4 regions of the Stenotrophomonas sp. YJH_SMC_122 genome follow, and region 2 is predicted to be linked to each of the others. Evidence: predicted binding sites of a transcription regulator. Region 2 holds the regulator's gene; each other region holds the start of a gene.
The links. Region 2 encodes FliA, which starts transcription of late flagellar genes. Its sites were predicted from a motif close to TAAAGTTTNNCNNNCNNNGGCCGATAA; they were not measured.

Region 1: the regulator FliA is predicted to act here: its motif matches at 3,269-3,295, upstream of AC5P66_RS13010 (methyl-accepting chemotaxis protein).
Region 3: the regulator FliA is predicted to act here: its motif matches at 4,671-4,697, upstream of AC5P66_RS16355 (methyl-accepting chemotaxis protein).
Region 4: the regulator FliA is predicted to act here: its motif matches at 4,647-4,673, upstream of AC5P66_RS13360 (methyl-accepting chemotaxis protein).

What each region holds. Positions count from the first base shown of each region.
Region 1 covers NZ_JCAFST010000009.1:11,741-19,010, reverse strand. Annotated here, with positions in the region: gene AC5P66_RS13030 (KGG domain-containing protein) at 163-468, opposite strand; gene AC5P66_RS13025 (MarR family winged helix-turn-helix transcriptional regulator) at 783-1,247, opposite strand; gene AC5P66_RS13020 (S41 family peptidase) at 1,298-2,209, shown strand; gene AC5P66_RS13015 (NAD-dependent epimerase/dehydratase family protein) at 2,308-3,201, shown strand; gene AC5P66_RS13010 (methyl-accepting chemotaxis protein) at 3,414-5,945, shown strand; gene AC5P66_RS13005 (DUF2628 domain-containing protein) at 6,023-6,409, opposite strand; gene AC5P66_RS13000 (hypothetical protein) at 6,624-6,794, shown strand; gene AC5P66_RS12995 (TonB-dependent receptor domain-containing protein) at 6,855-7,270, opposite strand, start outside.
Region 2 covers NZ_JCAFST010000020.1:27,147-34,416, forward strand. Annotated here, with positions in the region: gene flhA (flagellar biosynthesis protein FlhA) at 1-301, shown strand, start outside; gene flhF (flagellar biosynthesis GTPase FlhF) at 447-2,069, shown strand; gene AC5P66_RS19200 (MinD/ParA family ATP-binding protein) at 2,056-2,943, shown strand; gene AC5P66_RS19205 (RNA polymerase sigma factor FliA) at 2,940-3,683, shown strand; gene cheY (chemotaxis response regulator CheY) at 3,741-4,133, shown strand; gene AC5P66_RS19215 (protein phosphatase CheZ) at 4,133-4,738, shown strand; gene AC5P66_RS19220 (chemotaxis protein CheA) at 4,741-6,594, shown strand; gene AC5P66_RS19225 (flagellar motor protein) at 6,685-7,270, shown strand, end outside.
Region 3 covers NZ_JCAFST010000012.1:164,006-171,275, forward strand. Annotated here, with positions in the region: gene AC5P66_RS16325 (GNAT family N-acetyltransferase) at 1-166, opposite strand, end outside; gene AC5P66_RS16330 (SOS response-associated peptidase family protein) at 243-1,199, shown strand; gene AC5P66_RS16335 (hypothetical protein) at 1,245-1,442, opposite strand; gene AC5P66_RS16340 (response regulator) at 1,515-1,895, opposite strand; tRNA gene AC5P66_RS16345 (tRNA-Leu) at 2,028-2,113, shown strand; gene AC5P66_RS16350 (diguanylate cyclase) at 2,194-2,616, shown strand; gene AC5P66_RS16355 (methyl-accepting chemotaxis protein) at 2,613-4,439, opposite strand; gene AC5P66_RS16360 (DUF5694 domain-containing protein) at 4,956-6,044, shown strand; gene AC5P66_RS16365 (putative quinol monooxygenase) at 6,106-6,396, shown strand; gene AC5P66_RS16370 (hypothetical protein) at 6,338-6,640, opposite strand; gene AC5P66_RS16375 (PAS domain-containing protein) at 6,703-7,270, opposite strand, start outside.
Region 4 covers NZ_JCAFST010000009.1:88,739-96,008, reverse strand. Annotated here, with positions in the region: gene AC5P66_RS13395 (D-alanyl-D-alanine carboxypeptidase family protein) at 1-578, opposite strand, end outside; gene AC5P66_RS13390 (GIY-YIG nuclease family protein) at 712-1,278, shown strand; gene AC5P66_RS13385 (hypothetical protein) at 1,286-1,429, opposite strand; gene AC5P66_RS13380 (LysR substrate-binding domain-containing protein) at 1,528-2,439, shown strand; gene AC5P66_RS13375 (ABC transporter substrate-binding protein) at 2,423-3,139, opposite strand; gene AC5P66_RS13370 (VOC family protein) at 3,222-3,593, shown strand; gene AC5P66_RS13365 (arylamine N-acetyltransferase family protein) at 3,659-4,498, opposite strand; gene AC5P66_RS13360 (methyl-accepting chemotaxis protein) at 4,702-7,239, shown strand.

The DNA of each region.
Region 1 (7,270 bases), on a different contig from region 2:
CCTGCAGCCGCCGTCATCCCTGCCCGGGACGTAGACGCTGGCCTGGCATCGCGGCGCGATGGCCAGCGGCTCCGGCTGGGCGATGACCGTCTCCGGCGTGCTGGCCCTGCTCGCGGCACCCGGGCTGCTCCGGCAGCGCAGACGCGCCTGAACGCGCCGCGGTCAGCCCTGCTGGCGTTGTGGACCGTCCCTCGTTGGCGTCGCTTCGGCCCCCTGCCGCTGCTGCTGCCGTGCATTGGCATGGCGAGCGTGCCCGCCTTCGCGACCGATCGCTGCCATATGCCGGCGGTTGCGGCTGATCGCCTCGCCGCCCTTGCGGCCGGCCACGCGTGCCTCGGCCGGGCTGAACTCATGTGCATTGCCGGACGCATGCGCGGCGCGTCCCCCCTTTGCGGCGATCGCACGCTGCTTGTCCTGGTCCATCGAGGCGAAGCCACGATGGGAAGTGCCGTGGTGCTGGTCGGCCATGGGAAGTCTCCCGTTGCATGGAAGGGAAGCTCATCCTTGCCGCTGCCCGGCTAAGGGAGTGTCCGCACCGGCGTTGCTGCCTTCACGCCGCACCGTGCTGCCTTTCACGGCGCAAGTACCCTGCTGCGCGCACCGCCCTGCTTGGCCAGGGCGGGCGAACATGGGGTTGGCTGCCCGCACAGGGAAGGACCATCCACAGATTCGGATGGCTTGTCTTGCTGGCCTGCGCTGCGCCGGCCCAGGCGGACTGCGCGTGACCAACGGCAGCTGGACCTTCGTCAGCGAAATCGAGATGGCCGCCGAGCAGGAGCGCGTCAGCGCCGGCGCGCGTCCTGCAGGCGCTGGGTGAAGGGGCGCTGTTCGAGCGCGGCGAGTGCTTCGCGCAGTACCTGCTCCAGCGGCTGCCCCAGATCGGCATCGAGGCTGCGCGCCGCTACGGCAGTGGCCTGCCATTGCGCCTGCAGCGCAGGCAGCGCCCGCTGCGCGCGCGGGCTCAGCTGCAGGATGCGTTCACGTCCATCGTCGCCGCTGGCCGCGTGCAGCCAGCCATCGCGCACCATCGCCGCCACGGTCTGGCTGAGCGCCGAATGGCTGAGCCCGCAGGCCGATGCCAGGTCCTTGATCCGGCAGGGGCCCCGCGCCATCAGCGTGCGCAGCACCGGTGTGTAGCGGGGCCGGTAGTCCAGTTGCAGGTCCCGGTAGGCCTGCTCGACCGCCGGGTCCAGCTGGTCGAGCAGGGCGCGCAGCAACGTGCCGAGCGTGGCGTGTTGGAGATCCATGACCGGGATGATATATAAGTGCTTATATATCTTCAACGCGGAGGTGGTTGATGGCAGTGTCCTGGATGCTCGGTGCGTTGCTGGTAGCGGCCTGCCCGGCGCAGGATGGAGTGCTGCGCGCGGCGGCCACCGCCGTGCAGGCGCAGTACCTTGACGAGGCGGAGGGCGCCCGTATCGCCGATGCCCTGCGCACCTGGTCGATGCAGCAGCGCTATGCGGACAGCTGTTCGGATCCGGTTGCGTTCAGCGCACGCCTGAACCAGGACCTGGACATGTTCGATGGCCACTTCCACGTTGAACGCGTGGACGCAGCGGCCGGCCAGGACGACTGGTTGATGGCCTGGCGCGCCGATGCCCGCAGCAATGGTGCCGGCGTGCGCGAGGTGCGGGTGATGGAGGGCAACATTGGCTACCTGCGACTGAGTACCTTCTATCCGCTGGATCTGGCGCGCCCGAAGTTCGCTGCGGCCCTTACCGTGCTGGCTGACACCGATGGCCTGGTGCTGGATCTGCGCCAGAACGGGGGCGGCGACGATGCAAGTGCCGACCTGCTGGTACGCACGCTGCTGGACGCGAAGATCGACGCGGTGCAGCAGCTGGACCAGCGCGGCCGGCGCACGCCGGTACCGCTGCCGCCTGCCAGCCTGCCTGCGTACCTGAAACCGCTGGTGGTGCTGATCGACCGCCGCACCGCTTCGGCGGCCGAATTCGTCGCCTATTCGCTGCAGGCACTGGGCCGCGCGCGGATTGTCGGCACGCGCAGTGGCGGTGCCGCGCATATGTTTGGTGATCCTGTGCTTCTGCCCGATGGCTATCAGATCAGTATTCCCGACCGGCAACCCATCAATCTGCGCACCGGTGGCAACTGGGAACGTACTGGCGTGAGGCCTGATGTGGCCGGCGGCGACGATCCGCTGTTCATCGCGCGGCAACTGCTGGCGCCTGCGAAGTCGTCAAGATGAACGCACGATTGCATGGCTGTCCTATCGCGGATGCGCGATTGCATGCCTAGAATCGAAGCATCCCGGTAGTTCCCGGGCGCTTCGAGTGAATGGACTCAATGAAGATTCTGTTGACCGGCAGTTCCGGCCGCATCGGGCGCGCGATCTTCGGTGCGTTGGCGGCCGCCCACGAAGTGGTGGGGCTGGACCGCAGCCCTTTTGCCACCACGCGCATCATTGCCGATGTCAGCGATCGGCAGGCCGTCGCGCGCGCGATGCAGGGCGTGGATGCGGTCATCCATACCGCGGCCCTGCATGCCCCACATGTCGGCCTGGTGCCGGATGCGGTGTTCCAGCAGATCAACGTGGATGCCACGGCGCACCTGCTGCAGGCGGCACGCGAAGCCGGTGCACGGCGCTTCGTGCTGACCAGCACCACTGCGTTGTATGGCCATGCCGTGGTGGCCGGTGGCTGCCGTTGGATCGACGAAGACACCGAGCCGCTGCCGCGCACGATCTACCACCGTACCAAGCTGCAGGCAGAGACCCTGGCCGAAGCCGCCGCTACGCCGGGCTTCAGCGTTCGCGTGCTGCGCATGGGCCGGTGTTTCCCGGAACCGCCCGAACGGATGGCGATGTTCCGCCTGCACCGCGGCATCGACGCCCGCGATGTGGCCAGCGCACATGCTGCACTGCTGCTCGACGAAGGCGCCCCGTTCGCGCGCTACCTTGCCTGTGCGCCGACGCCGTTCCGGCGCGAGGACTGCCTGGAGCTGGCCACCCACCCGCGCAGCGTGCTGGCCCGTCGCGCGCCGCAGCTGCTGGCCGAATTCGAACGCCGTGGCTGGCCGCTGCCATTGAGCATCGACCGTGTCTACGACAGTGCCCGCCTGCGCGGCGCGCTGGGCTGGAAACCGTGCTTCGGGCCGGACGACGTGCTTCAGCAGTATGCCGTCGGCAGCATCGAGGTACTGCCGCGGGCACAGTGGATCAAGGACCGCGTGGCCGAGTGAGGGCATCGCGAGGGGGGGGGCGCTGAGCCGACCCTGAGCGGATTCAGGAATGTGCAGGCCTACCGCCTCAACCTCGTTGGCGGGCGGCCGCTAACCCAGTGCGCTTCCAGCGCCGGGCGCGCCCCGGCGGCCGGTGGCCTGCGCGACGGATCGCGCGCCTGCGCGGTGCCCTCGTGGTGCCGGTCGTCCTGAACTGCCCTGCGGACCCTCCCATGTCTTCTTCCCGCTCTGCCACTGCCCAACGCCCGGGCAGCATCGCCCACAAGTTGATGCTGGGCACCGCCGTGATCGCGCTGCTGTGCTTCGGCCTGACCGCCTTCCTGATCTACCGGCAGGCCAGCGCCAGTCTGATCAGCGCCTCGCGCCAGACCATGACCAGCGAGGCCAACGCCGAGGCGCGCCAGGTGGCGGCTGATCTGGGCACCGCTTTCGCCAGCAATGACGCCATGGTCGAGGCCGTGCTGGCCCAGCGTGCCCGTGGTGACATCCCCGACCGCGCCAGCCTGGCGGCGGTGCTCGGCGAACAGCTGCGTGCTCATCCTCAATGGCTGGGCAAGAGCACCATGTGGGAGGCCGATGCCTTCGACGGCAAGGATGCGGAGTTCGTCAATACCGAAGCACACGATGCCACCGGCCGCTACATGAGCTACTGGGCCTGGCAAGACGGCAAACCGCAGCAGTCGGTGATGACCGACTACACCGAGACTGCCAGCGGTTCCGGTGACTGGTACATGGTGCCCAGCCGCGACAAGCTGCCCAAGGTCAGCGAACCCTATGCGTATGACATCGCCGGGCAGCAGGTGCTGATGAGCACGTTGAGCACGCCGATCATCGAGAACGACAGGTTCCTCGGTGTATTCACCGTCGACTTCTCGCTGGCAGCGCTGCAGAAGCATCTGGCAACGCTGAAGCCGATGGGGGCTGGCCGCGTCGAACTGCTGTCGCCGAAGGGCGTGGTGCTGGCCTCGGCCAATGCCGCCGAGATCGGCAAGCCGCGCAACGATGCGCTGACCCGCAGCATGCTGGCCGACATCGCCGCCGACCGTCCGTTCGAGGCCTTCAGCCCCGACGCGGCCGGCAACGTACGCGTGTACGTGCCGCTGCGCGTGGGCGAAGCCCCGCAACGCTTCGCGCTGGGCGTGGTGATGCCGCATGCGGTGATCGTGTCTGAGGCACGCCAGCTGCTGTGGCTGACCCTGCTGGTCGGCGTGATCGCCGCGCTGACCCTCAGCGCCGGTGTCTACGTGCTGCTGCGCCGCCTGGCAATCCGCCCGTTGGCCGAAGCGGTGCGCGTGGCCGGGGATGTCGCCGCCGGCAAGCTGGACAGCACGCTGCCGGCGCGCAGCAACGACGAAGTGGGGCGCCTGCTGGACGCGATGCAGGGCATGCGTGGGCAGTTGCAGTCGGTGATGGCTGCGCAGGCCGAAATGGCGCGCCGCCACGATGCCGGTGAACTCAGCTATCGCATGGATGCTGCGGCCTTCCCGGGCGAGTACGGCCGCATGGTGGCCGACAGCAACCAGCTGGTGGCCTCCAGCAATGCGGTCACCCAGCGCCTGGTTGAAGTGATGCAGTGCTATGCCGTGGGCGACCTCAGCGTGGACATGGAAGCGCTGCCGGGCGAGAAGGCGGTGTTCACTGCCGCAATGGCGACCACCAAGCGCAACCTGGCTGCGATCAACGAGCAGATCCAGCAGCTGGCCGCCGCCGCCGCCGCCGGTGACTTCGCCGTGCGCGGTGATGCACTGCGCTTCGACCATGATTTCCGCCGCATGGTGGAGACCCTGAACACAATGATGCAGGTCAGCGACCACAACCTGGCGGCACTGTCGACGCTGCTGCGCGCGATCGCCGCCGGTGACCTCAGTACCCGCATGCAGGGCGACTTCCACGGGGTGTTTGCGGTGATGCGCGACGATGCCAACAGCACCGTGCAGCAATTGACCCAGATCGTGGGCCAGATCCAGCAGTCGGCAGCCAGTATCCGCCTGGCCGCCGGTGAGATCGCGGCCGGCAACAGCGACCTGTCGCGCCGCACCGAACAGCAGGCCGCCAACCTGGAGGAAACCGCCGCGTCGATGGAAGAACTGACCTCCACCGTGCGCCAGAACGCCGACCATGCGCTGCAGGCAAACACGCTGGCCGGTTCCGCAGCGGGCGTGGCCAGCGAAGGCGGCCAGGTGGTCAGCCAGGTGGTGCACACCATGGAGCAGATCGAGGCGTCTTCGCAGCGCATCGCCGAGATCATCTCGGTGATCGACGGCATTGCGTTCCAGACCAACATCCTGGCGTTGAATGCCGCAGTGGAAGCGGCGCGCGCCGGTGAACAGGGCCGTGGCTTCGCAGTGGTGGCCAGTGAAGTGCGGGCGCTGGCGCAGCGTTCGGCGGGTGCTGCAAAGGAGATCAAGGAGCTGATCGACGCCTCGGTGGCCCAGGTCGGTGCCGGTGCGCAGCTGGTGCACGGTGCGGGGCGCACCATGCAGGACATCGTCGGTCAGGTCGGCCGGGTCAACGAGATCATGGCCGAGATCTCGGCCGCGTCGCGCGAACAGTCGGCCGGCATCGAGCAGGTCAACCAGACCGTGGTGCAGATGGACGAAACCACCCAGCAGAACGCCGCGCTGGTGGAGGAAGCCAGTGCCGCCGCCCGTGCGATGGAGGAGCAGGCCGAGCAGCTGGCGGTGGCGGTGTCGCGCTTCCGCCTGCAGGCCGAGCCGGAGGGCATGGCCCGCCGCGCGGCCTGATGCCGGAAACGAAGACGCCCGGCGGGTGCCGGGCGTCGGATGCATCCTTGCCGCGCATCCTGCGCAGGTCTGATGGCTCAGAACATTCCTTCAAACGGATTCCAGCTGGCGCGTCCTTCCACCTTTTCCAGGTAGTAGCTGTAGTTGGTGCTGGAGGCGACCAGCAGGTTCATGGCGATGAACAACATGCGCCCGACGATGTCCGGGAGGAACATGGTGACGATGGCCAGCGCGATGTTGATGCCGATCACCACCAGTGCCTTGCGCCACATGCCGAGAATCAGCAGGTAGATGGCACCGAAGAACAACGCGAAGAAGTTCAGGTTGATCTTCAGGCGGTCGCCAAAGGACAGTGCCTTCCAGGCCTGCTTGAAGCCGGGGTTCTTGGGGGCGCCGTGCTGGCGGAAGAAGTTGAAGCGGAACTGCCACTTGGGGCTGAACTGGGAGAGGTCAGTGGTATTCATTGGGAAACATCCCTGTGAGAAAACGTTTTCATGATAGGACAAGTCCTATTCAGGATCCAAGCGCTACCGTCAAGAATGTGACGCCTGCCTTGTTCCCGCGCCTGCGGCCAAGCGCCGCGCCGTCACCCACCCGCCTTGTTTTTAGGATAGGGTGCGCAGTTCCGCTGCCGCCCCGGCTGAACCCGTGCGGCGGCGGGATGTCCATGGAGGTTGCATGACCACAGCTGCTACACCGGAAAACGCACCGGGACCGGTGCTCCTGCCGACACCTGAAGTGGTGCAGGCACAACAACTGCTCGCACGCCAGCAACTGGCGGTGGCGATGGACCGTGCGCGCACGGCCGCCACGCGGGATGCGGCACCGGCCGCGCTGGAAAGCGAGTAACCGGCAACACCGTCGATCGCGCTGGCATGTCGCCAGCGCGATCACGGCGCGTGCCGCCGGTCAGAACCGCGCGGTCATGCTCAGGAAGTAGCTGCGCCCGGCGACGAAGTAGTCGGTGGAGCCTTCCGCATACAGCTTCTTGTCGGCCAGGTTGCTGACGCCACCGCGCAGGGTCAGCACTTGGTTGACGTTCCATGCCGCGGTCAGGTCATACAGGGTATAGGCCTTGAGGAAGGTCGTGGCGGTGCCGGTCTGCTTGCCGGTGTACTGCGCCGACAGGCTGCCGGAAAACACCGTGCTGGGCGTCCAGTCCAGCGACGAATAGCCGGAGAACTCCGGCGTATCGATCAGGTTGCGGCCGGTGGTCAGATTCTTGGCTTCCTTCATCCAGGTCGCCGAGGTGCGCCAGCGCCACTGCTCGCCGAAGCGGACGTTGAGGTTGCCTTCCATGCCGCGGGTGCGCGCGCGCTGTACGT
Region 2 (7,270 bases):
AATGTCGGCGGAGCTGCCGGTGTTCACCCTCAACCCGCAATTGGAACGTGTCTTGCAGGAGTCCACGCAGGGCAACGGCGCCGCGCTGGAACCCGGACTCGCTGAGCGACTGCACCAGAGCCTGGCCGAATGTGTCAGCAAGCAGGAAGCCCGCAACGAGCCCGCGGTCGTGCTGGTACCTGGCCCGGTGCGCGCCGCGCTGGCCCGCCTGGTCCGCCACAGCGTTCCGTCGCTGTCGGTCCTGGCCTACAGCGAGGTGCCGGAGGACAAGCGCCTGAAGCTGGTCGGAACGATCAGCTGACGCCGCCCGCCGATGCGCCAGAAAACAGACACCACTTTCGAACCAACGCAACAGACAGACACCAAGGGGAACCCGCACCGTGCAGACCACCGACCACCCGAGTTCCCCGACCGCCACCCCGCCGTCTTCGCCTCGTGACCACAGCATGAAAATCAAACGATTCGTCGCCGCCGACATGCGCTCGGCCATGAACCTGGTGCGCAAGGAGCATGGTCCTGACGCCGTGATCCTGTCCAACCGCCGGATCGAGGAAGGCATCGAGATCGTCGCCGCCGCCAACTACGACGAGAGCGCCGTGCAGCGCGCACTGGAAGCCTCGCGCCGTGACGTTGCACCGCCGCCGGCACCCAAGCCGCGCACCGCCGCCGACGCGGTGATCGCCGCCGTCACCCGCCGCCGCAGCAGCACCCCGGCACCGGAACCGGTTGCCGCCACCACCTCGGCGGTGGCCGCCCTCGCCCGTGCGGCAGTGGGCGCTACCGGCCGCACCCTGGACAGCGCCGACGAGATCGTGCCGACCCGCGGCAGCACCGGCTTCGCCGCCACGCTGGCACGCGCCGCCGTCAATGAACCGGCACTGCCGGACCCGATCTTCGCCCCGTTCGCCGAGGCCATCGTTGCACCGGCACCGGCCGTCGCCGCGCCGGCCAACCGCGCCCGTTTCCAGATCGATCCGCCGCACCAGGCACATCACGAAAGCGTGGCGCCGGCGGTGCAGCCGCCGCCGCTGCCGACCGCAGCCCTGTCCGAAACGCAGCCGGAGGTCGCCGCCAGCGAACCGGCGTTGACCGATGCCATTGCCGAATCCGCGCCGACGCCCATGCTCGCCCCAGCCCCGGTGCTGACCGTGGTCGCCCAGGACGACGCCGAGATCCGCCAGCTGCGCCAGGAAGTGGCCGGCATGCGCCAGGTCATCGAGCGCGAAATGAACCGCTTCACCGACGAGCGCCTGCGCGGCTGCCCGGTGCGCGCCACCGCGCTGGACCTGATGGACGAGTACGGATTCGATGCTGGCCTGGCCCGCGACGTCGCCATGCAGATTCCGCTGGAGACCGAGGCGCACCGAGGCCGCGGTCTGATGCTGGGGCTGATCTCGCGCAAGCTGCCGATCGCCCCGGTCGACCCGCTGGAGGAAGGCGGCGTGATCGCACTGGTGGGCCCGACCGGCGCCGGCAAGACGACCACCATCGCCAAGCTGGCCTCGCGGTTCGCCGAGAAGCACGCGCCGCGTGACGTCGCCCTGGTCACCACCGACACCACCCGCATCGGCGCCCGCGAGCAGCTGTATGGCTACGGCCGGCAGCTCGGCATCGCCGTGCACGAGGCCAACAGCGGCACCGACCTGGACCAGCTGCTGGAACGTCTGAAGGACTACAAGCTGGTGCTGATCGACACCGCCGGCCTGGGCCCGCGCGACCGCGCCCTGGCCGCCCAGCTGCAGTGGCTGCGCGCCGCGCGCCAGGTCCGCACCCTTCTGGTGCTGCCGGCCAACACCAGCTTCGGCGACATGGACGAGGTGGTCCGCCGCTTCGGTGCCGCCAACCTGCAGGGCCTGGTGCTGAGCAAGCTGGACGAAACCGGCCGCTTCGGCAACGCGCTGTCGGTGGCCGTCGACCACGCCCTGCCGATCACCTGGGTGACCGATGGCCAGGACGTTCCGGACGACCTGCACCGGGCCAGTGCGGCCAATCTCGTACTTCGCCTTGAAGATTTGCGCCGAGCGGCCGATATGCCCTGCAACCCGGAGTTGAACCATGCCGTCGCGTGAGTACGCCAAGCTGACCAAGACCTTCCCGCTGTCGGCCACCCGCAGCGAGCCGCTCGGCCCTGTGCGCACCATCGCCGTGACCGGCGGCAAGGGCGGCGTGGGCAAGACCAACGTGTCGGCCAACCTGGCCGTGGCGCTGGCCGGCATGGGCAAGCGCACGCTGCTGCTGGACGCCGACCTCGGCCTGGCCAACATCGACGTGATCCTGGGCTTGAACCCCACCTTCACGCTGGCCGACCTGGTTGCCGGCCGCTGCTCGCTGGACGACGTCATCGTCGAAGGCCCGAACGGCGTGCTGGTGGTCCCGGCCGCGTCCGGCCGCCGGCACATGGCCGAGCTGGCCCCGGCCGAGCACGTCGGCCTGGTCAACGTGTTCTCCGAGCTGGAACGCGAGCTGGACATCATGGTGGTGGACACCGCCGCGGGCATCACCGACGGCGTGCTGACCTTCTGCCAGGCCGCGCAGGACACCGTGGTGGTGGTCTGTGACGAGCCGGCGTCGATCACCGACGCCTACGCGCTGATCAAGGTGCTGTCGCGCGAACGGGGCGTGGACCGCATCCAGGTGGTGGCCAACATGGTGCGCGACCCCAACGAGGGCCGCGTGCTGTACGAGAAGCTGACCCGCGTCTGCGAGAAGTTCCTCGCCGATGTCTCGCTGAACTACCTGGGCTGCGTGCCGCAGGATGACTGGCTGCGCCTGTCGGTGCAGCGCCAGCAGCCGGTGGTAAAGGCCTACCCGTCCAGCCCGTCCGCACTGGCGATCACCGAGATCGCGCGCCGCACGGCCCGCTGGCAGGCGCCGACCGAACCACGTGGCGGCGTCGAGTTCTTCCTCGAACGCATCCTCAAGCAGCGCGGGGTGGCAGCATGAAAGGCGCGGCCCAATACAGGGAGGTCCAGCGCTCGGCGGCCAACGAGGTCATCGCCCAGCACTCGGACCTGGTGCGGCGCATCGCCCACCATCTGGCCGCGCGCCTGCCGGCCAGCGTCGAAGTCGACGACCTGATCCAGGCTGGCATGATGGGCCTGATCGAAGCGTCGCGCAGCTACGACGCCGACCAGGGCGCCTCGTTCGAGACCTACGCCTCGATCCGTATCCGTGGCTCGATGATCGACGAGATCCGCCGTGGCGACTGGGTGCCGCGCTCGGTGCACCGCCGCGCACGCGATGCTGCGGCCACCATCCGCCGCCTGGAACAGAGCAGCGGCCGCGCCGCCAGCGCCACCGAAGTGGCCGCCGCGATGGAGATGCCACTGCCCGAATACCTGCGCCTGATGGAAGACGCTGCGCGTGGCCAGGTGCTGAGCCTGGAGTCGCGCATCGAAGACCAGGGCGAGCTGGACACCGTCGCCCAGGGCGGCCCGACCCCGCAACAGGTGCTGGAGCGTGGCGAGTTCGGTCGCGAGCTGGGCAAGGCCATCGGCCACCTGCCCGAGCGCGAACAGCTGGTGCTCTCGCTCTATTACGAGCAGGAACTGAACCTGAAGGAGATCGGCGCGGTGCTCGGCGTGAGCGAGTCGCGGGTCTGCCAGATCCACGGCCAGGCCGTGCTGCGCCTGCGCGGCCGGCTGAAGGTATTCGAGGCCGTCGACGCCGGCCTCGAAGAATGAACATCCCCGAGGCAGCTGCCCCCGGCCGCCCGGAATGAACAACAAAGGAACTCTGCTTTGAACAAGAACATGCGCATCCTGATCGTCGACGACTTCTCGACCATGCGTCGCATCGTCAAGAACCTGCTGGGCGATCTGGGCTTCACCAACACCGCCGAAGCCGAGGACGGGCATGCCGCGCTGTCGCTGCTGCAGAGCCAGCCGTTCGATTTCGTGGTCACCGACTGGAACATGCCGGTAATGACCGGCATCGAACTGCTGAAGGCGATCCGTGCCGATGCCAAGCTGAAGACCTTGCCGGTGCTGATGGTCACCGCCGAAGCCAAGCGCGAACAGATCATCGAAGCCGCCCAGAACGGCGTGAACGGCTACATCATCAAGCCGTTCACCGCGCAGACGCTGGAAGAGAAGCTCGGCAAGATCTTCGAACGCCTGGCGGCCAGCGCCTGATGGATACCACGGTCGACAAGAACGCCCTCGCCCTGCGCCTGCAGGAAGCACTGGACGCACTGGAGTCCGGTGACGAAACCGCCTGGCGGCAACGCATCGACGGACTGGTCGCGCTGCGCACGCAGCCGATGATGAGCGGCCTCTCGCGGCTGGCCCGCGAGCTCGGGCAGGCCCTGGGTGAACTGCCGACCGTGCCCAGCGAGGCCGGCGAACTGGACGATGCCTGCGCACGCCTGGACCACGTGGTGGCGATGACCGAACAGGCGACGCACCGCACCCTGGACCTGGCCGAGGAATGCCGCAGCCTGACCGAACAGCTGCGCGCCGAAGGCCTGCAGCCGGGCCAGGATGCGCAGCTCGAGCGCATCCGCCACAACCTCACCGAGATCGCCCTGACCCAGAGCTACCAGGACCTGACCGGGCAGATCATCCGTCGCGTCGTCGGCATCGTCCGCCGCGTGCATGAGGGCTTCGGCGCGCTCGGCCTGCCGCCGGAACAGCATCGCACCGATCCGGATCTGGCCGGGCCGGCACTGAAGGGACTGGACCGCCACGCGGTCTCGCAGAACGACGCCGACGACCTGCTGTCGGACCTGGGGCTGTAAGCATGAGCGCGGTATCCGACGACATCACTGCCGATTTCATCATCGAGGCGCAGGAAATCCTGGATCGCCTGGGCGAACAGCTGGTGTCGCTGGAGCAGGCACCGCAGGACACCGAACAGCTCAACGCGGTGTTCCGGGGCTACCACACGCTCAAGGGCGGCGCCGGCTTCCTCGGCGTCACCGCCATGGTCGAGCTGTGCCACGCCGCCGAAGAAGCACTGGGCATCGCGCGCGCGGGCCAGGCCGTGCTGCAGGCCCATCACTTCGATGCCGCCCAGCAATCGCTGGACTACCTGCAATCGATGCTGGATGCAGTTTCCTCCGGCACCGAGCCGGGCTATGCGCCGCCGGACCTGATCGCCCAGTTCGACATGCACGGAGGCGCCGCCGCGCCGGCCGCCCCGGCCACGGTAGCGGCGGCCGGTAGCGGCGACCTGATCACCGACGACGAATTCGAGGCCCTGCTCGACCAGCTGCACGGGGGTAACGCGCCGACCGCGGTGGCGCCGGCAAAGAAGGCCGACGACGGGCTGATCAGCGAAGACGAATTCGAGGCCCTGCTCGACCAGCTGCACGGTGGCGCCGCACCCGGCGCCAGGCCCATCGCTGCGGTAGCGCCCGCACCGATCACGGCACCACGCCCACCGGCCGCGCCGACCGCACCGGCACCGGCGGCCAAGCCGGCCGCCAAGCCGTTGGCCGAAGCCGAACACACCGTGCGCGTGGACACCAAGCGCCTGGACGCGATCGTCAACCTGATCGGCGAACTGGTGCTGTCGCGCAACCGGCTCAAGACCCTGCGTGCCCGCCTGCGCGACGAGGAGCTGGACCGCGCCGTGTCCACCCTGGACATCGCCACCGCGCGCCTGCAGTCGGCGGTGATGCGCACCCGCATGCAGCCGGTGGGCAAGGTGTTCTCGCGCTTTCCCAAGGTCGCCAGAGACGTTGCCCGCTCGCTGAAGAAGGAAGTGGACCTGGAGCTGATCGGCGCCGAGACCGAGCTCGACCGCAACCTGGTCGAAGCGCTGGCCGACCCGCTGGTGCACCTGGTCCGCAACGCCATCGACCATGGCGTGGAAATGCCCGACCTGCGCGAAGCACAGGGCAAGCCGCGGATGGGCCACGTACGCCTGTCGGCACAGCAGGAAGGCGACTACGTCAGCATCGAAGTGCAGGACGATGGCGCCGGCATCGATCCGGAGAAGCTGCGCGCGAAGGCGCGTGAGAAGGGCCTGATCGATCCGGAAGCTGCCGCCCGCCTGAGCAGCGAGGAGTGCCTGCACCTGGTGTTCCTGCCCGGCTTCTCGACCAAGCAGCAGGTCACGGATATCTCCGGCCGGGGCGTTGGCATGGACGTGGTGCAGTCACGCATCCGCGAACTGAGTGGCCAGATCCAGATCCAGTCCGAGCTGGGCCGCGGCAGCCGCTTCCTGATCCGCGTGCCGCTGACCCTGGCGATCCTGCCGACCCTGCTGGTGCAGGCCGGCGAGGACGTCTATGCGCTGCCGCTGGCGCGCGTGATGGAAGTGCTGCACGCGCCGCGCACCTCGCTGGGCTGGTTCGATGGCCGCGCCGTGCTCGACCGTCGTTCGCACACGCTGCCGCTGGTCGATCTGCGCCAGTGGCTGGATGTGACGCCGGCGGCCTCGACCCTGCTGACGATCGTGGTGCTGCAGGCCGGTGAAGCACGCTTCGGCCTGGTCGTGGACCAGGTGCGCGGGCGCGAGGAAGTGGTCATCAAGCCGCTGCCGAAAGCCCTGCGCGGCCTGCGCGGTTACGCAGGTGCAACCCTGATCGGCGATGGTCGCATGGCGCTGATCCTGGATGTGGATGGCCTGCGTAGCCCGCACGACTGACCCGCTTGCTGAACCCGCAAAACCGTGAAGTCGCACCAGTAGCCCGTACCGGTGTCTCAAGTCCCATTCATACAAGCCGATACCGGATCCATGGATAGACTCAGCCTCATTGGTCTCTTTCTCGCCCTGGCCTCGCTGGTCGGCGGCAGCATCCTCAAGGGCGCCGGCCTGGCGTCCCTGTGGTCGCCTGCGGCGTTCGTAATCGTCATCGTCGGCACCGTTGCCGCGATCCTGCTGCACACCTCGCCGGCGGTGTTCAAGCATGCGTTCAAGATCGTGCGCTGGGTCGTGCGCCCCCCGCACAGCGACCGCCGCGAGCTGATCCAGCAGATCGTCGAGTGGAGCAACATCGCCCGCCGCCAGGGCCTGCTGGGCCTGGAATCGCAGGTGGAAGCGCAGCAGGACCCGTTCCTGCGCAAGGGCCTGCAGCTGCTGGTGGACGGCGTCGAGCCCGAATCGATGCGGCACATGCTGGAAATCGAACTGGGCAGCCAGGAACACCAGGACCAGGCTGGCGCCAAGGTGTTCGAGGCGATGGGCATCTATGCACCGACGCTCGGCATCATCGGTGCCGTGCTGGGCCTGATCGCGGTGATGAAGAACCTGGCCGACCCGAGCAAGCTCGGCCACGGCATCGCCGCCGCGTTCACCGCGACGATCTACGGCATCGCTTCGG
Region 3 (7,270 bases), on a different contig from region 2:
CCAGCTCAGCGCCCTGGTAGGCACATACGCCGAACAGCGTATTGGGCAGCGCGCGGGCGGCTGCTTCGCGGGACTTGGCGCTGAGGCCTGCGAGCACGCGCAACTGGCAGTAGTCCTCGACCGTGGGTACGGCTTCGCGGAACTGGCAGGTGATGGAATCATTCATGCGGCATCTCCGGATGGGTCGGGCTATCCTGCCGCATCCACGTCGCAGCCGCTGCGACCCAGGCCCACAGAGTCCCATGTGCTATTCCGCCCTGATCCGCGCTGACTACGCCAAACTGGTACGCGAGTTCGGCGCCATCCTGTCGCTGGAGGACTTCGCCGAACTGTACGCACACGATCCGGGCAAGAAACGGCCGAAGACCCCTAAGGCGATGGATGACGGATTCGCCGGTGCGCGTACCGAACAGGGGCGGGACATCGTGGCGAAGATCCAGCAATGGCATGCGCAGGAGCAACAGGCACTGGAGGCCGAACTGGCCCGGCAACGCGAACGACGCGATATTGCCCATGCCACGCTGGCCACCCGGCCCACGCAGAAGGCGCGCAACGACCTGCGCGTGGCCGGCAACCGCATCGAGCGCGCACAGGCCCGGCTGGAAGACCTGCATCGGGTGCAGCTGCTGCCGCGCGACAACCGCATTTTCCCAGGCACCTACGCACCGGTGATGGTCAGCGAGAACGGCCAGCGCGTGATCAAGCCCATGCGCTACCAGTGCCGGCTGCCGGACAAGCCGGCGCGCAACGACGTGCTTTACCCCGGTACCTACAATGCGCGGCGCGACAGCCTGGAAGGTTACTGGCGGGGTGCGTTCGGAGTGCGCCATGGCGTGGTGGTGGTGCAGGCGTTCTACGAGCACGTGCCCCGCCACGCCATCGCCGGCCGCACCCTCGGTGCCAACGAAAAGGAAGAGGACGTGGTACTCGAATTCCGTCCCGATCCGCCCCGCGACCTGCTGCTGGCCTGCCTCTGGGCGGAATGGGAAGGGCCGGAAGGCCGCCTGCTGTCGTTTGCCACGATCACCGACGCACCTCCCAGCGACGTCGCCGCTGCCGGGCATGACCGCGGGGTGGTGCCGATCCGCAAGGAACACCTCGACGCCTGGCTCAACCCCGAACCGGATGACCTGGCGCGCCAGTACCGCATCCTCGATGACCGCGAGGAGATCCGTTACGTGTACGAGGAAGCGGGCTGAGCGCCGGACGCAATTGAAAAACCCCGCCTGGGCGGGGTTCCTGGATCAGGGGTGGCCGCCGCACATCGCCTCTTCGCAGAAGGCTTGTTCCTGCAGGCACTGCTCAACCTCACCGCCGCGTGCGATGCAGCTCTTGTAGAGCTGGAAACAGGGCTGGCCGCACCATGCGGCAGACGCCGTACCACCGAAGACCGTCATCGAAAGGACACCCGCAGCAACCATGCGCTTGATCCACTTCTTCATGCCACTCTCCTTGTAGGCCTGAGCATTCAGGCCTTGGCAGCATATCCCTCCTGCCGGTCCGCAGTGGGATGCTCAGGCCTTGACGCTGGAGCGGCCAACCGCACGCGCCAGCGCGCGTGACAGATCGGCCGACAGGTACGGCTTGACCAGCAGCAGGCCGGCCGACATCGGCGCCGGCAGCTGCTCGGCCAGCATCCCGCTGGCCAGCACGAACGGAATGCCACGCGCCGAAAGCGCTGCAGCCACTGGTTCACTGGTCTCGTTGCGGGCCAGCCGGTAATCCAGCAGGGCCACGTCAGGAGTGCTCTGCTCCAGCAGCCGCAGGGCCTCGGACACACTCGCTGCAAGCCCGACCACAGTCGCACCGGCGTGCACCAGCTGCATCTGCAGCAGGGCCGCACTCATTTCGTCGTTCTCGACCACCAGCACCCTCAGGTCCTGCAACACTGTCATCGGCTACCGCTCCTGGAGGCAATTGCTCGCTGGGAGTATAGCTATCAATGGGCCAATGCCGACAGGAACCGCCCTCATAGGCCCTCCTACTATGCATCGCCTGCCGACCTCGGTTACACTCGCACGCTGCCTGCCGGTGTGGCGGAATGGTATACGCAGCTGACTCAAAATCAGCCGGGGGTGACCCCATGAAGGTTCGAGTCCTTTCACCGGCACCACTGCATCAAAGGCCAGGTCCATGACCTGGCCTTTTGCATTTCCCAGGCCCGAGCGCCGGCACTGGCAAGCATGCCCCAGCATGCCCTGCCCGCGCGATTGCCCCTCCTTCGGCGTCCGACGCAGTCGCCTGTCCCACTACTTCCCGCTGCCGGGCGTGATCGAGCACAAACGCCGACGACCAGTTGATCGGCACCGGCGGCGGCTGGCCCGCTACGGCGGCGAGGAGTTCATCGCGGCCCTGCCCGCGCCCGACGCCGCCCAAGCCCTGGGCCTGGGCGGCGTCGAGCGCCGCCATGGAAGCCGCCGCCTGCCCGCCGCAGAGGCCCATGTGACCATCAGCGTCGGCGTAGCCTGGCAGGCCGCGCATGAGCAGGCCGACCCACGAGGCCTGGTCGAGCGGGCCGACCAGGCCCTGTACCGGGCAAAGCATGCCGGCCGCAACTGCGTGCATGCTGCCCCGGCGCTCGAGGCCGGGGAACAGCACTCCGACCGCCGGGCCTAGACCGCGCGCAGCACCGCCGCGCCATGCAGGTTCCCCGCCCCACCGTGCACGCGGAAGCTGGCCACGGTCTGCAGCAGCTGCGCTGACTGCTCCTCCATGCTGCGCGCCGCGGCCGAGGCTTCCTCGACCAGCGCAGCGTTCTGCTGGGTGCCCTGGTCGATCAGATCGACAGCGTGGTTCATCTGCTGGATGTCGTCGCTCTGCTGCTGCGCGGCCGTGCTGATCTCCGACATCAGGTCACTGACCCGGCGCACGTTGACCACGATCTCGTCCATGGTGCGGCCAGCGCTCTCGACCTGCGCGGTGCCGGCGCCGACATTGGCCACCGACGCATCGATCAGTTGCTTGATCTCCTTGGCGGCACTGGCCGAGCGCTGCGACAGTTCGCGGATCTCGGTGGCGACCACGGCGAAGCCACGCCCGTGTTCGCCCGCACGCGCCGCCTCCACCGCCGCGTTCAACGCAAGGATATTGGTCTGGAAGGCGATGCCGTCGATCACGCCGATGATATCGACGATGCGCCGCGAGGATGCGTTGATCACCGCCATGGTCTGGACCACTTCGTGCACCACGTTGCCGCCGCGCGCAGCGACATCGGCAGCCCCACCGGCCAGCTGACTGGCCTGCCGTGCGTTGGTCGCAGTGCGCTGCACGGTCTCGGCCAGGCCCTTCATCGACACGGCGGTCTCCTCCAGCGACGCTGCCTGCTGCTCGGTGCGCTGCGACAGATCGCTGTTGCCCTGCGCGATCTCGGTGGCGCCGACGGCGATGGTGTCGGCGGCGAACTTGATCTGGCCGATGATCGCGGCCATCGCCTCGACCAGCGAATTCACACCTTCGCACAGCTCGGCGATCGGCCCGTTCTTGTCGGCGGTGGACACGCGCCGGGTCAGGTCGCCCTCCTTGGCGGCCGCCACCACTTCACGGGTCTGCGCCACGGCGCGCTGCATGGCCTGGTTCTCATGCACCTGCGCGGTGATGTCGGTGGCGTACTTGACGACCTTGAACGGCTTCCCATTGAGATCCAGGATCGGATTGTAGGACGCCTGGATCCAGACCTCGCGCCCGCCCTTGCCGAGGCGCCGGTACTGGCCGGCATCGTATTCGCCACGGCCCAGCTTCTCCCAGAACTGCCGATACTCGGCACTGCCACGATGCTCGGGCTCGACGAACAGCGAGTGGTGCTGGCCGCGCACGTCGTCCAGGCTGTAGCCGGTGGCGGCCAGGAAGTTGTCGTTGGCCGACAGGATGCGGCCGTCCATACCGAACTCGATCACCGCCTGCGACTTGTCGATCGCCGCCAGCTGCCCGGCCGAGTCGGCCGCCTGCAACTTCTGCGCGGTGATGTCGGTGGCGAACTTGACCACCTTGTAGGGACGCCCCTGCCGATCCAGTACCGGGTTGTACGAGGCCTGGATCCAGATCTCGCGCTGGCCCTTGCCGAAACGCCGGTACTGGCCAGCGTCATATTCGCCACGACCCAGCCGCGCCCAGAAGTCACGGTATGCAGCGCTACGCGCCTGCTCGGGATCGACGAACAGGGAATGATGCTTTCCCTGGATCTCCTCCAGCCGGTAGCCCATCGCCTGCAGGAAGTTGTCGTTGGCCTGCAGGATGGTGCCATCGAGGGCGAACTCGATGACCGCCTGGACCCGGTGCAGCGCCGCAACCTGGGCTTCCAGCTCGGCACGGCCATCCGACACGGCCTCGGTGCCGGTGCGGTGCTGGGGTGCCAGCGCGCCCAACAGGGCACGCCACGGCGACCAACGGGTATGCAGCTCGGCCGGCGCCTGCGCACCTGCCGTGAAGCCTGGAATGAGCATTGTCTGATCCTCGGTGTCCGGTAAGCGGTTGCGACCCGACGGGCGGGATGCCCGACGGCAACTTCAGTTGCCAGGGACTACAGGTGCCAACCGGCACCTCTCGAGCGACTACCAAGAACGTCTGCTGCGGGTGCGATCGGCATTTGGGAGTGGCGGAACACACAGCGCGGGCCGCCCATCGGGGACGGCCTGGGGTCCTGCGGCGGGCCACTGGAGCGGGATCCAGAGGGAATATCGGCGATGCGATCGGTGGCTTTAGCCGGATTCCGCGACGCCCGTCGCAACTTCAGATGCGGCTGCAGGGATGCGGTAGACAATCGCGATGTACTTCACATTCTGCCCCCGCGCGACGGGGACACCGCCGAGCGGTTACGCCAGGCGCCAGCTGGGCATAGCCTTGCCGGGCACGATGCAGTTCAAGCCCAAAAGGTTTGCATGACCAACGGGCGATTCCGCGGCAGGTGAAAACGGCCAGCATGCAGCGAACCGCAGGATGCGCACTGACACGGAGATCGCATGTTCCCACGCTTGGCCAGCTTCCTGATCCTGGGCCTGTGCAGTACCGGCGCCCTCGCTGCAGATGCCACCTATCGGCCCGCCTTTCAGCCGGACCAGCTGAAGGGGCCGCCTGTCGGGCGACCGAACGAGGTGCTGGTACTGGGCACCGCCCACCTGTCCGGCCTGCCCAAGTCCTTCCAGCCCGCCTTGCTTGAACCGTTGCTGCAGCGACTGATCGCCTGGAAGCCCGAGCTGATCGCCACCGAAGACCTGTCCGGCCTCCAGTGCGATTCCATGCGTCGCTACCCGGCACGCTATGCGGAGAGCGTGGCCACCTACTGCTTCGACACCACCGCTGCGCAGGCTGCCACCGGCCTGGACGTGCCCGCAGCGAACGCCCAGGCCGAGCGCCTGCTTGCGACTTGGCCGGACGAGCCGATGCCCGCCCAGCGTCGTCGGCTTGCAGCATTGTTCCTGGCAGCGGGCGAACGCGGCTCGGCGCAGGTGCAATGGCTGCGCCTGCCTGCGTCCGAGCGCAAAGCCGGCGATGGGCTGACGCCGGCCCTGGTCGAGATCCTCGGCAAAGGCCTGGTCCGCCGCAATGAAACCAGCCTGATCGCCGCCGTAGTTGCCGCCCGCCTCGGGCATGAACGGCTGTGGGCCGTGGACGACCACACGGCCGATTCTCCCACACCGGCCGAGGATGAGGCGGCGGCCAGTGCAGCCATCACCGGTGCCTGGAACAATATGCATTCGCGGGCACGACGGGAGGCCGATGAACGCCTCGTGGCCAATCTGGACAAGCCCGGCGGCGTCATGGCGCTGTATCGGGATTACAACAGCCCGGCGGCAGCGATGGCAGCGTACCAGAGCGACTTCGGCGCGACGCTCGTCGAGCCGTCCTCCAAGGCGTTCGGCCGGATGTATGTCGGTTACTGGGAAACCCGCAACCTGCGCATGGTCGCCAACATCCGCGACGTGCTCGGCCTGCACCCTGGCAGCCGAATGCTGGCCATCGTCGGTGCCTCGCACAAGGGCTACTACGAGGCCTACCTCAATCAGATGCACGACGTGCAGCTGGTCAGTACGGACGCAGTATTGCGTTGACCAGGATAGGTGCACGCGATGCGCTGGCACTATCCTGCAAGGCCCGTCTGCAGGTGCCGACATGCTGAAAGTGATCGCCGAGGATTTCATCCATCCCGATGCGGTGGACACCGTGCTTCCCCTGTACCGCGAGCTGGTCGCATGCACGCAGCGAGAGCCGCTCTGCCTCGGCTATGAACTGTTCGTCGACCACAAGGACCCCGGGCATTTCGTCTTCATCGAGCAATGGCCAGACCGCGACGCTCTGGATATCCATTGCGCCAGCGAGCACTTCCAGCGTCTGGTGCCTCAGATCAACGCGTTCCAGCGCGCACCGTGCCGGGTCCTGCTGATGGACGCCGCACGGATGTAGTGCCGGAAGCGAGACGCCCGCCGTCGCCGCGGCCATGCCGCCACAGCAACACGCAGGCCGCAACCGTGCAGGCCAAGCTCAGGACCAGCAGCGCGACCGCGCCTTGCTGCAACACGGGCAACAACGCCTGCGCGTGCGGGTCCCCGCGCAGCTGTTCGGCGCGCAGGCAGGTGGCCAGCGCCAGGCACCAGCCGACCAGCGCCGGGATGAACATGCGTACCGCAACCGGGTTCCAGGCCTTCATGGGTTCACCTGCTTGAGTGAAGATGCGCGCAGTATTCGCGCGCGTCCTCTCACAGGCTGAGATCAGTCCTCGGCGGCGTCGGCATCGTCGCCTGGAAGCCCCGACAGCTCGCCCTGCACCTGCACGTTGTTGCGCCCCAGCGCCTTGGCCCGGTAGCACTGTGCATCGGCAGCGGCCACTGCCTGGTCCACGCTCATGCCCCCCGCCAGGGGCGCGATGCCGATGCTGGCACCGACCCGCAGCCGATGCTGATCCCACGGAATGGACAGCGCTGACAGGGTCTGCAGGAGTTCACCGCCGATCCGCGCGGCACGACGCGGCGTACACCCGGACAGGATCACCGCGAACTCGTCGCCGCCCAGCCGCGCCACCACGTCCGAATCACGCACACCATGTCTCAGCACACTGGCCACCGCCCACAGCACGGCATCGCCGGCCAGGTGGCCCCAGGTGTCGTTGACCGGCTTGAAGCGGTCCAGATCGATGTACATCAGCGACGCGGCCTGCCCGGTGCGCTCGACACGGGTGATCGCCTGCTGCAGGTGCACCTCGAAACCGCGGCGGTTGCTCAGTTCGGTCAGTGGATCGATCTCGGCCAGGTGGCGGGCTTCGCGCTGCCGCGCCCGCTGC
Region 4 (7,270 bases), on a different contig from region 2:
CCGAGCAGGGCGTTCTGGTTGCTGCGGTTGAAGCTGCCATGGGCGAACGCGCGCTGCGCGGTGATCGCCAGGATCTGCGGATGATCGTTCAGCAGGCGGGCGGCCAGCGCCGCCATGTCGCGCGCGCTGGAGACGTGGTGCGGTGTGGTGATGCCGGACACGCTGGCAAACCAGGTGCTGCGCAGCCCGAGCTGGCGTGCGTGCCGGTTCATGCGCTCCAGGAATGCCGCCTGCGATCCGTCCAGGTGGCGCGCGATCGCCAATGCAGCGTCATTGCCGGAAACCACCATCAACCCTTCCAGCAGGCGTGCCAGGGTGATTGTCTCGCCGGGCACCAGGCCCATGCGCGTTTCATCATCGGCCACGGCATGCACATCGTCGGCGGCGATGGTGACCGGGTCGTCCCACGTGCGTCCGTTCTCTTCGACGCACGCATAGGCGGCGTAGGCGGTCATCAGCTTGGTCAGCGATGCCGGTTGCCGCGCGGTTTCAGCGTTGTGCTGGTGGATCACCGCGGAGGTCGCCGCTTCCAGGGTGATGGACGAAATCGGTAGGGGGGCGGGCGCAGCAGACGGCATGGCGGGCGGAGATGGCAGCGACAGTCAGCAAGAATAGTTGGTGCCGGCTGCACGAAGCCGCACTGCCGGAGCGCTGCAGCGCGCACGGTAGCGCCCGGTTGCGCCCGGGCTGAGGTGGAGGCAGCCTGCGCACATGCAATCGGATATCCGCATCGACGGTCGTGTCTTCACCTACGTCTTCCCTTGTGCGTGGGAGGACTACGCGAAGATCGGCTTCTCACGTGATCCGCTCGGACGCATCAGCGCATTGCACCGGCGCTGGTTCGAGTTCTTCGACCTCGATGCCGGTGCGCTGGTGGAAGCAGAGAGCGAGCGCGATGCACGTGATCTGGAGCTGCAGCTGCGTTCGCCGTTCAAGGCGCACCGCGCACCGGCACCGATGACGGTCCAGGACAAGGCCGGAGGCCACACCGAGTGGGTACGTGGCGCCAACCAGGCGTTGTCGCTCGCGGTTGATGCGTTGGGCGAACAGGGCTATCGCTGTTACCCGCTGAAGGCATGGCTGCAGGCTGCGCTGCGCCTGCGCATGGACCGGCTGCACGACTGGGCTGTGGTGCAGCTTCCGGAAGAGGAAGGCCTGCGGATTCCAGGTGGCCCCGGTGAGGGCGTGCTGCGTGACACCCTCGACGGTTGCCGGACACTGGATATCGATCCAATGCCATGGCTGCCTGAACACGTCCAACGCTGGTACACAGGTTGAGCCGCGTTCAACGGGTCCCCGGCTGCTGAACCGGCGTGGCCGGTCGCGCCGCGCACGCAGGGGAGGTGGTGGACGGGCTGGCCAGCTGGCGTGCCAGCTCGGCGTTGGCCACATGGCCGTGCAGGAACAACAGGCTGCCGAAGATGTTCATGAGCGTGCCTCCACTTGAGTGGATTGCACGATACGGGCAGCATGGGCGCGCAAAAAGCGACATTTCCGCAAGCATGCCTTGAGAGGAATTCAAGCCTGATGTCCCGTCCACCCCTTCATGCCCTGCAGGGTTTCGTGGCCGCCGCGCGGCTGGGCAACCTGTCACGGGCAGCGGCGTCGATGAACCTGACCGTCAGTGCGCTCAGCCATCAGATGCGCCAGTTGGAAGAGCGGCTCGGGCAGCCACTGCTGGTCCGCCAACCGCGTGGCGTCGCCCTCACCCTGGAGGGGCAGCGCCTGCTCGACCAGGTCGGCCCGCATCTGGATGCGATCAACGAAGCCTTCCAGCCCTATGCGGCCCGCGCCGAGCACGTGCTGACGATCAGTGCGGTGCCGTCGATGGCGTCGGCATGGCTGGTGCCGCGCCTGGGTCATTTCGTGGCCGAGCACCCACAGATCGAGATCAACCTGCAGTCGAGCGAGCGCCTGATTGATTTCGAGCGGCAGCGCCAGTTCGACGCCGCGCTGCGGCTGGGCAGCGGGCAGTGGCCGGGCCTGGTGGTTGAGCCGCTGTTCGACGAGTGGCTGCTGCCGATGGCCAGCCCGGCGCTGATCGAACGCATGGGAGGGATCGACCGGGTGCCACTGAACCAGTGGCCGCTGCTGGGGGACCCCGATGGTGCGTGGGGTGCCTGGTTCGCGTTGAGCGGGCAGACCCCGCCGTCGCGCTTCGTAGCGGTGCTGGATGATTCGGAGGCACACCACCGTGCGGCGCTGGACGGGGTGGGCGTGGCGCTTGGGCGGGTGACGCGGGCGCGCTTGTTGCTGGATTCCGGGCAACTGGTGGCGCTGTCCAACCTGCGCCTGAAAACCGCCTGGCCGCATTGGCTGGTCTACCCGCAGCGATCGGCCCGCCATCGCGGCTTTCTCGCCTTCCGCGACTGGCTGCACGCGCAGGCGGCCGAGCACGTCCGGCACATGGCGGACGCTACACTCATCGCACCAGCGTGACCGTCTGCCCGCCACGCGCGAACGCCTCCTCCAGCAGCGAGCCGGACTTGATCGCCTCCACTTCCTCGAACAGCGCCTGCAGCGCGTCGGCGGGGCGCGACGCCGGCGCCGCCACCGCCTGCTGGATCGCGGTGAAACGGTCGGCAAGCACGCGGTGGCCGGGATGCGCCCGCGCCCATGCCTGCAGCGGCTGGCGCACGCCGGCGGCGGCATCCAGGCGCTGCAGGTCGAACAGGGTGATGGCCGCCGCCGACGTCTCAGCCCGCTCGATCATCGCGTGGCGCAGTTCACGGCTGAGAAACAGGTCGTAGGCTGCACCGCGGCCCACCGCGATGCGCAGCCCCTCGCGGTCGAGGTCGTTCACCTGCTGCGCAGGGCTATCGTCGCGCACCAGATAGGTGCCTTCGATCTCCACGTACGGAGCACTGAAGGCGATGCGGTCGGCGCGTGCCGGATCGATGGCCAGGAAGGCCAGATCCCAGCCGTCTTCGCCTCCCGCAGCGACCACCGAGGCCGCGGCATCGTGACAGGTGAAGCGTGCCTGCACACCCAGGCGCTGCGCCAATGTCGTGGCCAGCTCCACTGACGGTCCGCGCGGTGAGTGCGCATCGCCGTGCGCCAGCACCGGGTTGCCCAGGTTGATCGCCACGCGCAAGAAACCATGCGGTGCCAGCGTACGTCGATGGTCGGCCAGGGACATGCAGGACTCCGCGAGGAAAGGGGCACCCAGCATGCCAGCGCTGCCCTGCAAGGGGGTGTCAGTATCCGGTTATCCTGCGCGCATGAATCCGATCCTGCACGTCGAGATACCGGTCCGTGATCTGGCCCGGGCCATCGCGTTCTACCAGCAATGGCTGCAGGTGGCGGTGGGCCAACCCATCGTGCTGCACGACTGCCGGATGGCCTATCTGCCGTTTTCCGATCCGGCCGCCGGTGCCAGTGTGGCGCTGGTGCACGGCGCGGACTACCGGCCCTCCGAGCAGGGTGCGCGCATCTACATCGGCGTCGATGACCTGGAGGTAAGCCTGGAGCGTGCACTGCGCGCGGGAGCTGCGTTGCGCTTCGGACCGGCCGACGCGGGCGACTGGCGCGTGGCCGAGATCTGCGACAGTGAAGGCAACCGGATTGCGTTGCAGGCGCGCGCGGTTGCGTAGAGCCGCGCCCATGCTCGGCTGCTGTTGACCCAGCAGCCCAAGCTCAGCCGAGCATGGGCTCGGCGCTACAAGGTTGCGGCGCGTGAGCGCTGCAGCCAGTCATTGATCGCCGGGTCAAGCCGCGGGTCTTCGGGCAACTGCATGCCGAAGCGTTGCTGCAGTACCTCGCGCACGTCGGCAACATCGTGCAGCGGACGCTTGTCCGGTACCTGGCCGGGGCGGTACTCGGTGTAGTTGCCGCTGCCGATGGTGCGTCGCCAGTCCGGCCCGGTCAGCGACGCGCGCAGTTGGCCAGGGAAGCTGGAGTCGGGATGGGTGCACACGTACCAGTTGCCCACCACGTTGTCGATCGGTGCGGGCACGTGCAGGTCGAAACGGTACATCGATCGCCAGCCGTCGCCGGATTCGGCGGACAGCACGAAATCCCCGTCAACGGCCAGGCGCTGCAGCAGGTACCGCTCGTGTGGCGTGGCCTGCGGCTGCGGATCATCCAGGCGCAGCGGTATGGTCGGGGTCAGGCTGCCGAAACCTGCATCCACCAGCCAGTCATCGCCCTCCACCTGCACGCGCAGCAGCAGATGGGTACGTGCGGTCAGTTCGCCGTCCTGGGCGGCCAGCAGCACGCGGGCGCTCAACGGCTGCGCATCGAAGCCCAACGCCTGCAGCAGCGCCAGCAGGCCGCCATTGAGTTCGAAGCAGTACCCGCCACGGCGCTCGTCCAGCAGCTTGCGCTGCACGCTGTCCAGGTCGATCGGCACCGCATCGCGCAGCAGGCAGCTGAGGGTCTCGAACGGCAGCACTGCGTTGTGGCGCTGCTGCAGCAGGGTCAGGCCGGCCAGGGTCAGCGGTGGCGGTGCATCCAGCTGCAGGCGCTGCAGGTAGCGGGGGACATCGAGGGTGGTCATGGAGGCACCGGAACGGGGAGGGGCGTCCACTGTGCTCCCCCAACCGGGGTTGAGGTCAAGGGCGATGGTCGTGTCACGCCAGCGTCGCCTGCACCCGGTACAAAGGCCGCGTCCGCCAGTCATCGCTGGGCCAGGACGACGAAAGCTCTAAAGTTGCCTTGAATCCGGCCGATACAGGTGCGTCCTTCTGCCTGGAGTCTGTCATGTCGGCCGTTGTCCTCCACCTCCGGTCCCTGCGCACGCGGCTTGCGGCGCTGCGCCCGGCGTCCTCCGGCCTGCTGCCGTGGCTGCAACCGCATCGGCTGAGCGTAGCCAACAAGCTCAAGGCGACCTTGTGGGTCTGTGGCTTGGGACTGGTCGCAATCGCCGCCGTCTATGCCTGGACCGGGCATGCCAACACGCAGGCTGCGCGCAGCCAGGCCAGCTACCAGCGCGGCAGTGATCTGGCCGCGCGCCTGGCCACGCGGGTGGCCGAAGCGCGCCGCCTGCAGATCCAGTATGCACGCAGTTTCGACGATGCCGATCGCGACCAGCTGCTGGCCGTGCAGGAAGCGCTGCAGAGCGACCTGCAGGTGCTGCGCGCGATGCCGATGGATGCCGGCCGGCGCAAGGCCCTGCAAGCGCTGACCGAAGCTGCAGGCGCGTTCTCGCAGGGTGTGGCCGCCCTGTTCGAACGGGTCGACGAGATGGGCCGTGGTGAGGCCGGCCTCGCCGCGCAGCTGCAACAGGCTGCAGACACGCTGCAGGGGCAGGTGGATGCGCAGCAGCGGGATGCGCTGGCGTTGTCCCTGCAGAAGATGCGTCGGCAGGAGGCGCTGCTGCTGCTCGACGGTGACTCCACCCACGCCGACCGCGCCAGCGAAGAAAAGCTGCCGTTCGATCTCGCGCTGGCGGGCCTGCCCGCGGATGCGCAGGACACCCTGCGCACCGGAATGGAGGCGTATCAGGCCGCGTTGCTTGGGTATACCGCTGCCCGTGTCGGCCTGGATGTGGAAGCGCAGTCGCTGCTGGATGCCGCTGCGGGTGTAGCGCCTGCGCTGGCCGCATTCCAGCAGGCACAGGTCGCGGCACTGGCCCGTGCCCAGGCCCGCCAGCAGGCTGGTGCGCGCACCATGAGCGTGCTGTTTGCATTGACCGTGCTGCTGGTCGCCGGTGTGCTGATCACCAGCCTCGTGCTGGTGCTGCGTGCAGTGCGCCAGCCGATCCATGACACCCTGCGCTTCGCCAGCGACATCGCTGACGACCGCCTGGACACCACCCTGCGCGTCTACAACGCCAACGACGAGATCGGCCAGCTGGCCCAGCGCCTGGTCGACATGCAGCAGCGCCTGCGCGCGCGTATCGAGACCGAGCGTGCCGTGGCGCGCGGCAACACCCGGGTGCGCCAGGCATTGGACAGTGCGCAGACCGGTTTGATGGTGATCGATGCAGAAGGCCTGGTGGCGTATGCCAATCCGGCTCTGCTGGAGCAGCTGGACCTCCGGGACCAGGATCTGGTGGGCAGCGACGCGGTACGCCTGCATCCGGCGTTGGCCAGCCTGACCGGCGTGCGCCAGCGCGAAGAGCGCGAGATCGGCCATGCCGGCACGCGCTACCAGCTGATTGCCAACCCCGTCATCGACGAAGGGCAATTCCTCGGCGTAGCGGTGGAATGGCGTAGTCGTGCGTTGGAGACCCTGCTGGAAACCGAGGTCGCTGCCCTGGTCGATGCTGCAGCACACGGCGACCTGCACGGTCGCATCACGCTGGACGGCAAGCAGGGCTTCGTGCGCACGTTGTCGACCAGCATCAACCGCCTGCTGGCGACGTTTGAAACCAACCTCGGCGACCTGCAGGCATTGCTGGCCGCGCTGGCCCGTGGTGACCTCAGCGTGCGCATGGAGGGGGAGCTGCAGGGCGTGTTCGCGCGCATGCGCGATGATGCCAACGCGACGGTCGCGCAGCTGGGCCGCATCGTCACCCGCATCCAGCACGCCACCTCCCGTCTCGATAGTGGCGTTGGCGAGATCGTTGCCGGTCATCAAGATCTGTCACAGCGCACCGAGCAGCAGGCCGCCAACCTGGAAGAGACCGCCGCTTCCATGCACGAACTGACCGATACGGTCGGTCGCAATGCTGATGCCGCAGGCCGTGCCGACGCGCTGGTCAAGGGTGCGGCTGCGGTGGCGCAGCGCGGTGGCGAGGCCGTCGGCCAGGTGGTGGCGACCATGCAGCGCATCAGCGAGGCGTCGCGGCGGATCGGCGACATTACCCAGCTGATCGACGGCATCGCCTTCCAGACCAACATCCTCGCGCTGAATGCTGCGGTGGAAGCGGCGCGTGCCGGTGAGCAGGGCCGCAGTTTCGCCGTGGTGGCCGCGGAAGTGCGCCTGCTTGCACAACGCAGCGCAGAGGCGGCCAAGCAGATCAAGGGCCTGATCGAGGATTCGGTGGCGCGTGTGGGACAGGGCAACCAGCAGGCCGAACAGGCCGGCACCACGATGGGCGAGATCGTCGGCAGCGTGCAGCAGCTGGCCGACCTGCTGGCGGGTATCCGCAGTGCGTCGCAGGACCAGCATGCCGGCATCGCACAGGTGAACCAGACCATCGTGCAGATGGAAGCCAGCACCCAACGCAACGCCAGCCTGGTGGAAGAGGCCGGTGCCTCCACGGCGCAGATGCAGGTCCAGGTGCGTGCCCTGGCTGAAGCGGTGGGCGCGTTCCGGTTGCAATCGACACCTCAGTCGCGCGCGGCGGCCTAGTCAGCCGAGCGTGGGCTCGGCGCTGCATCGG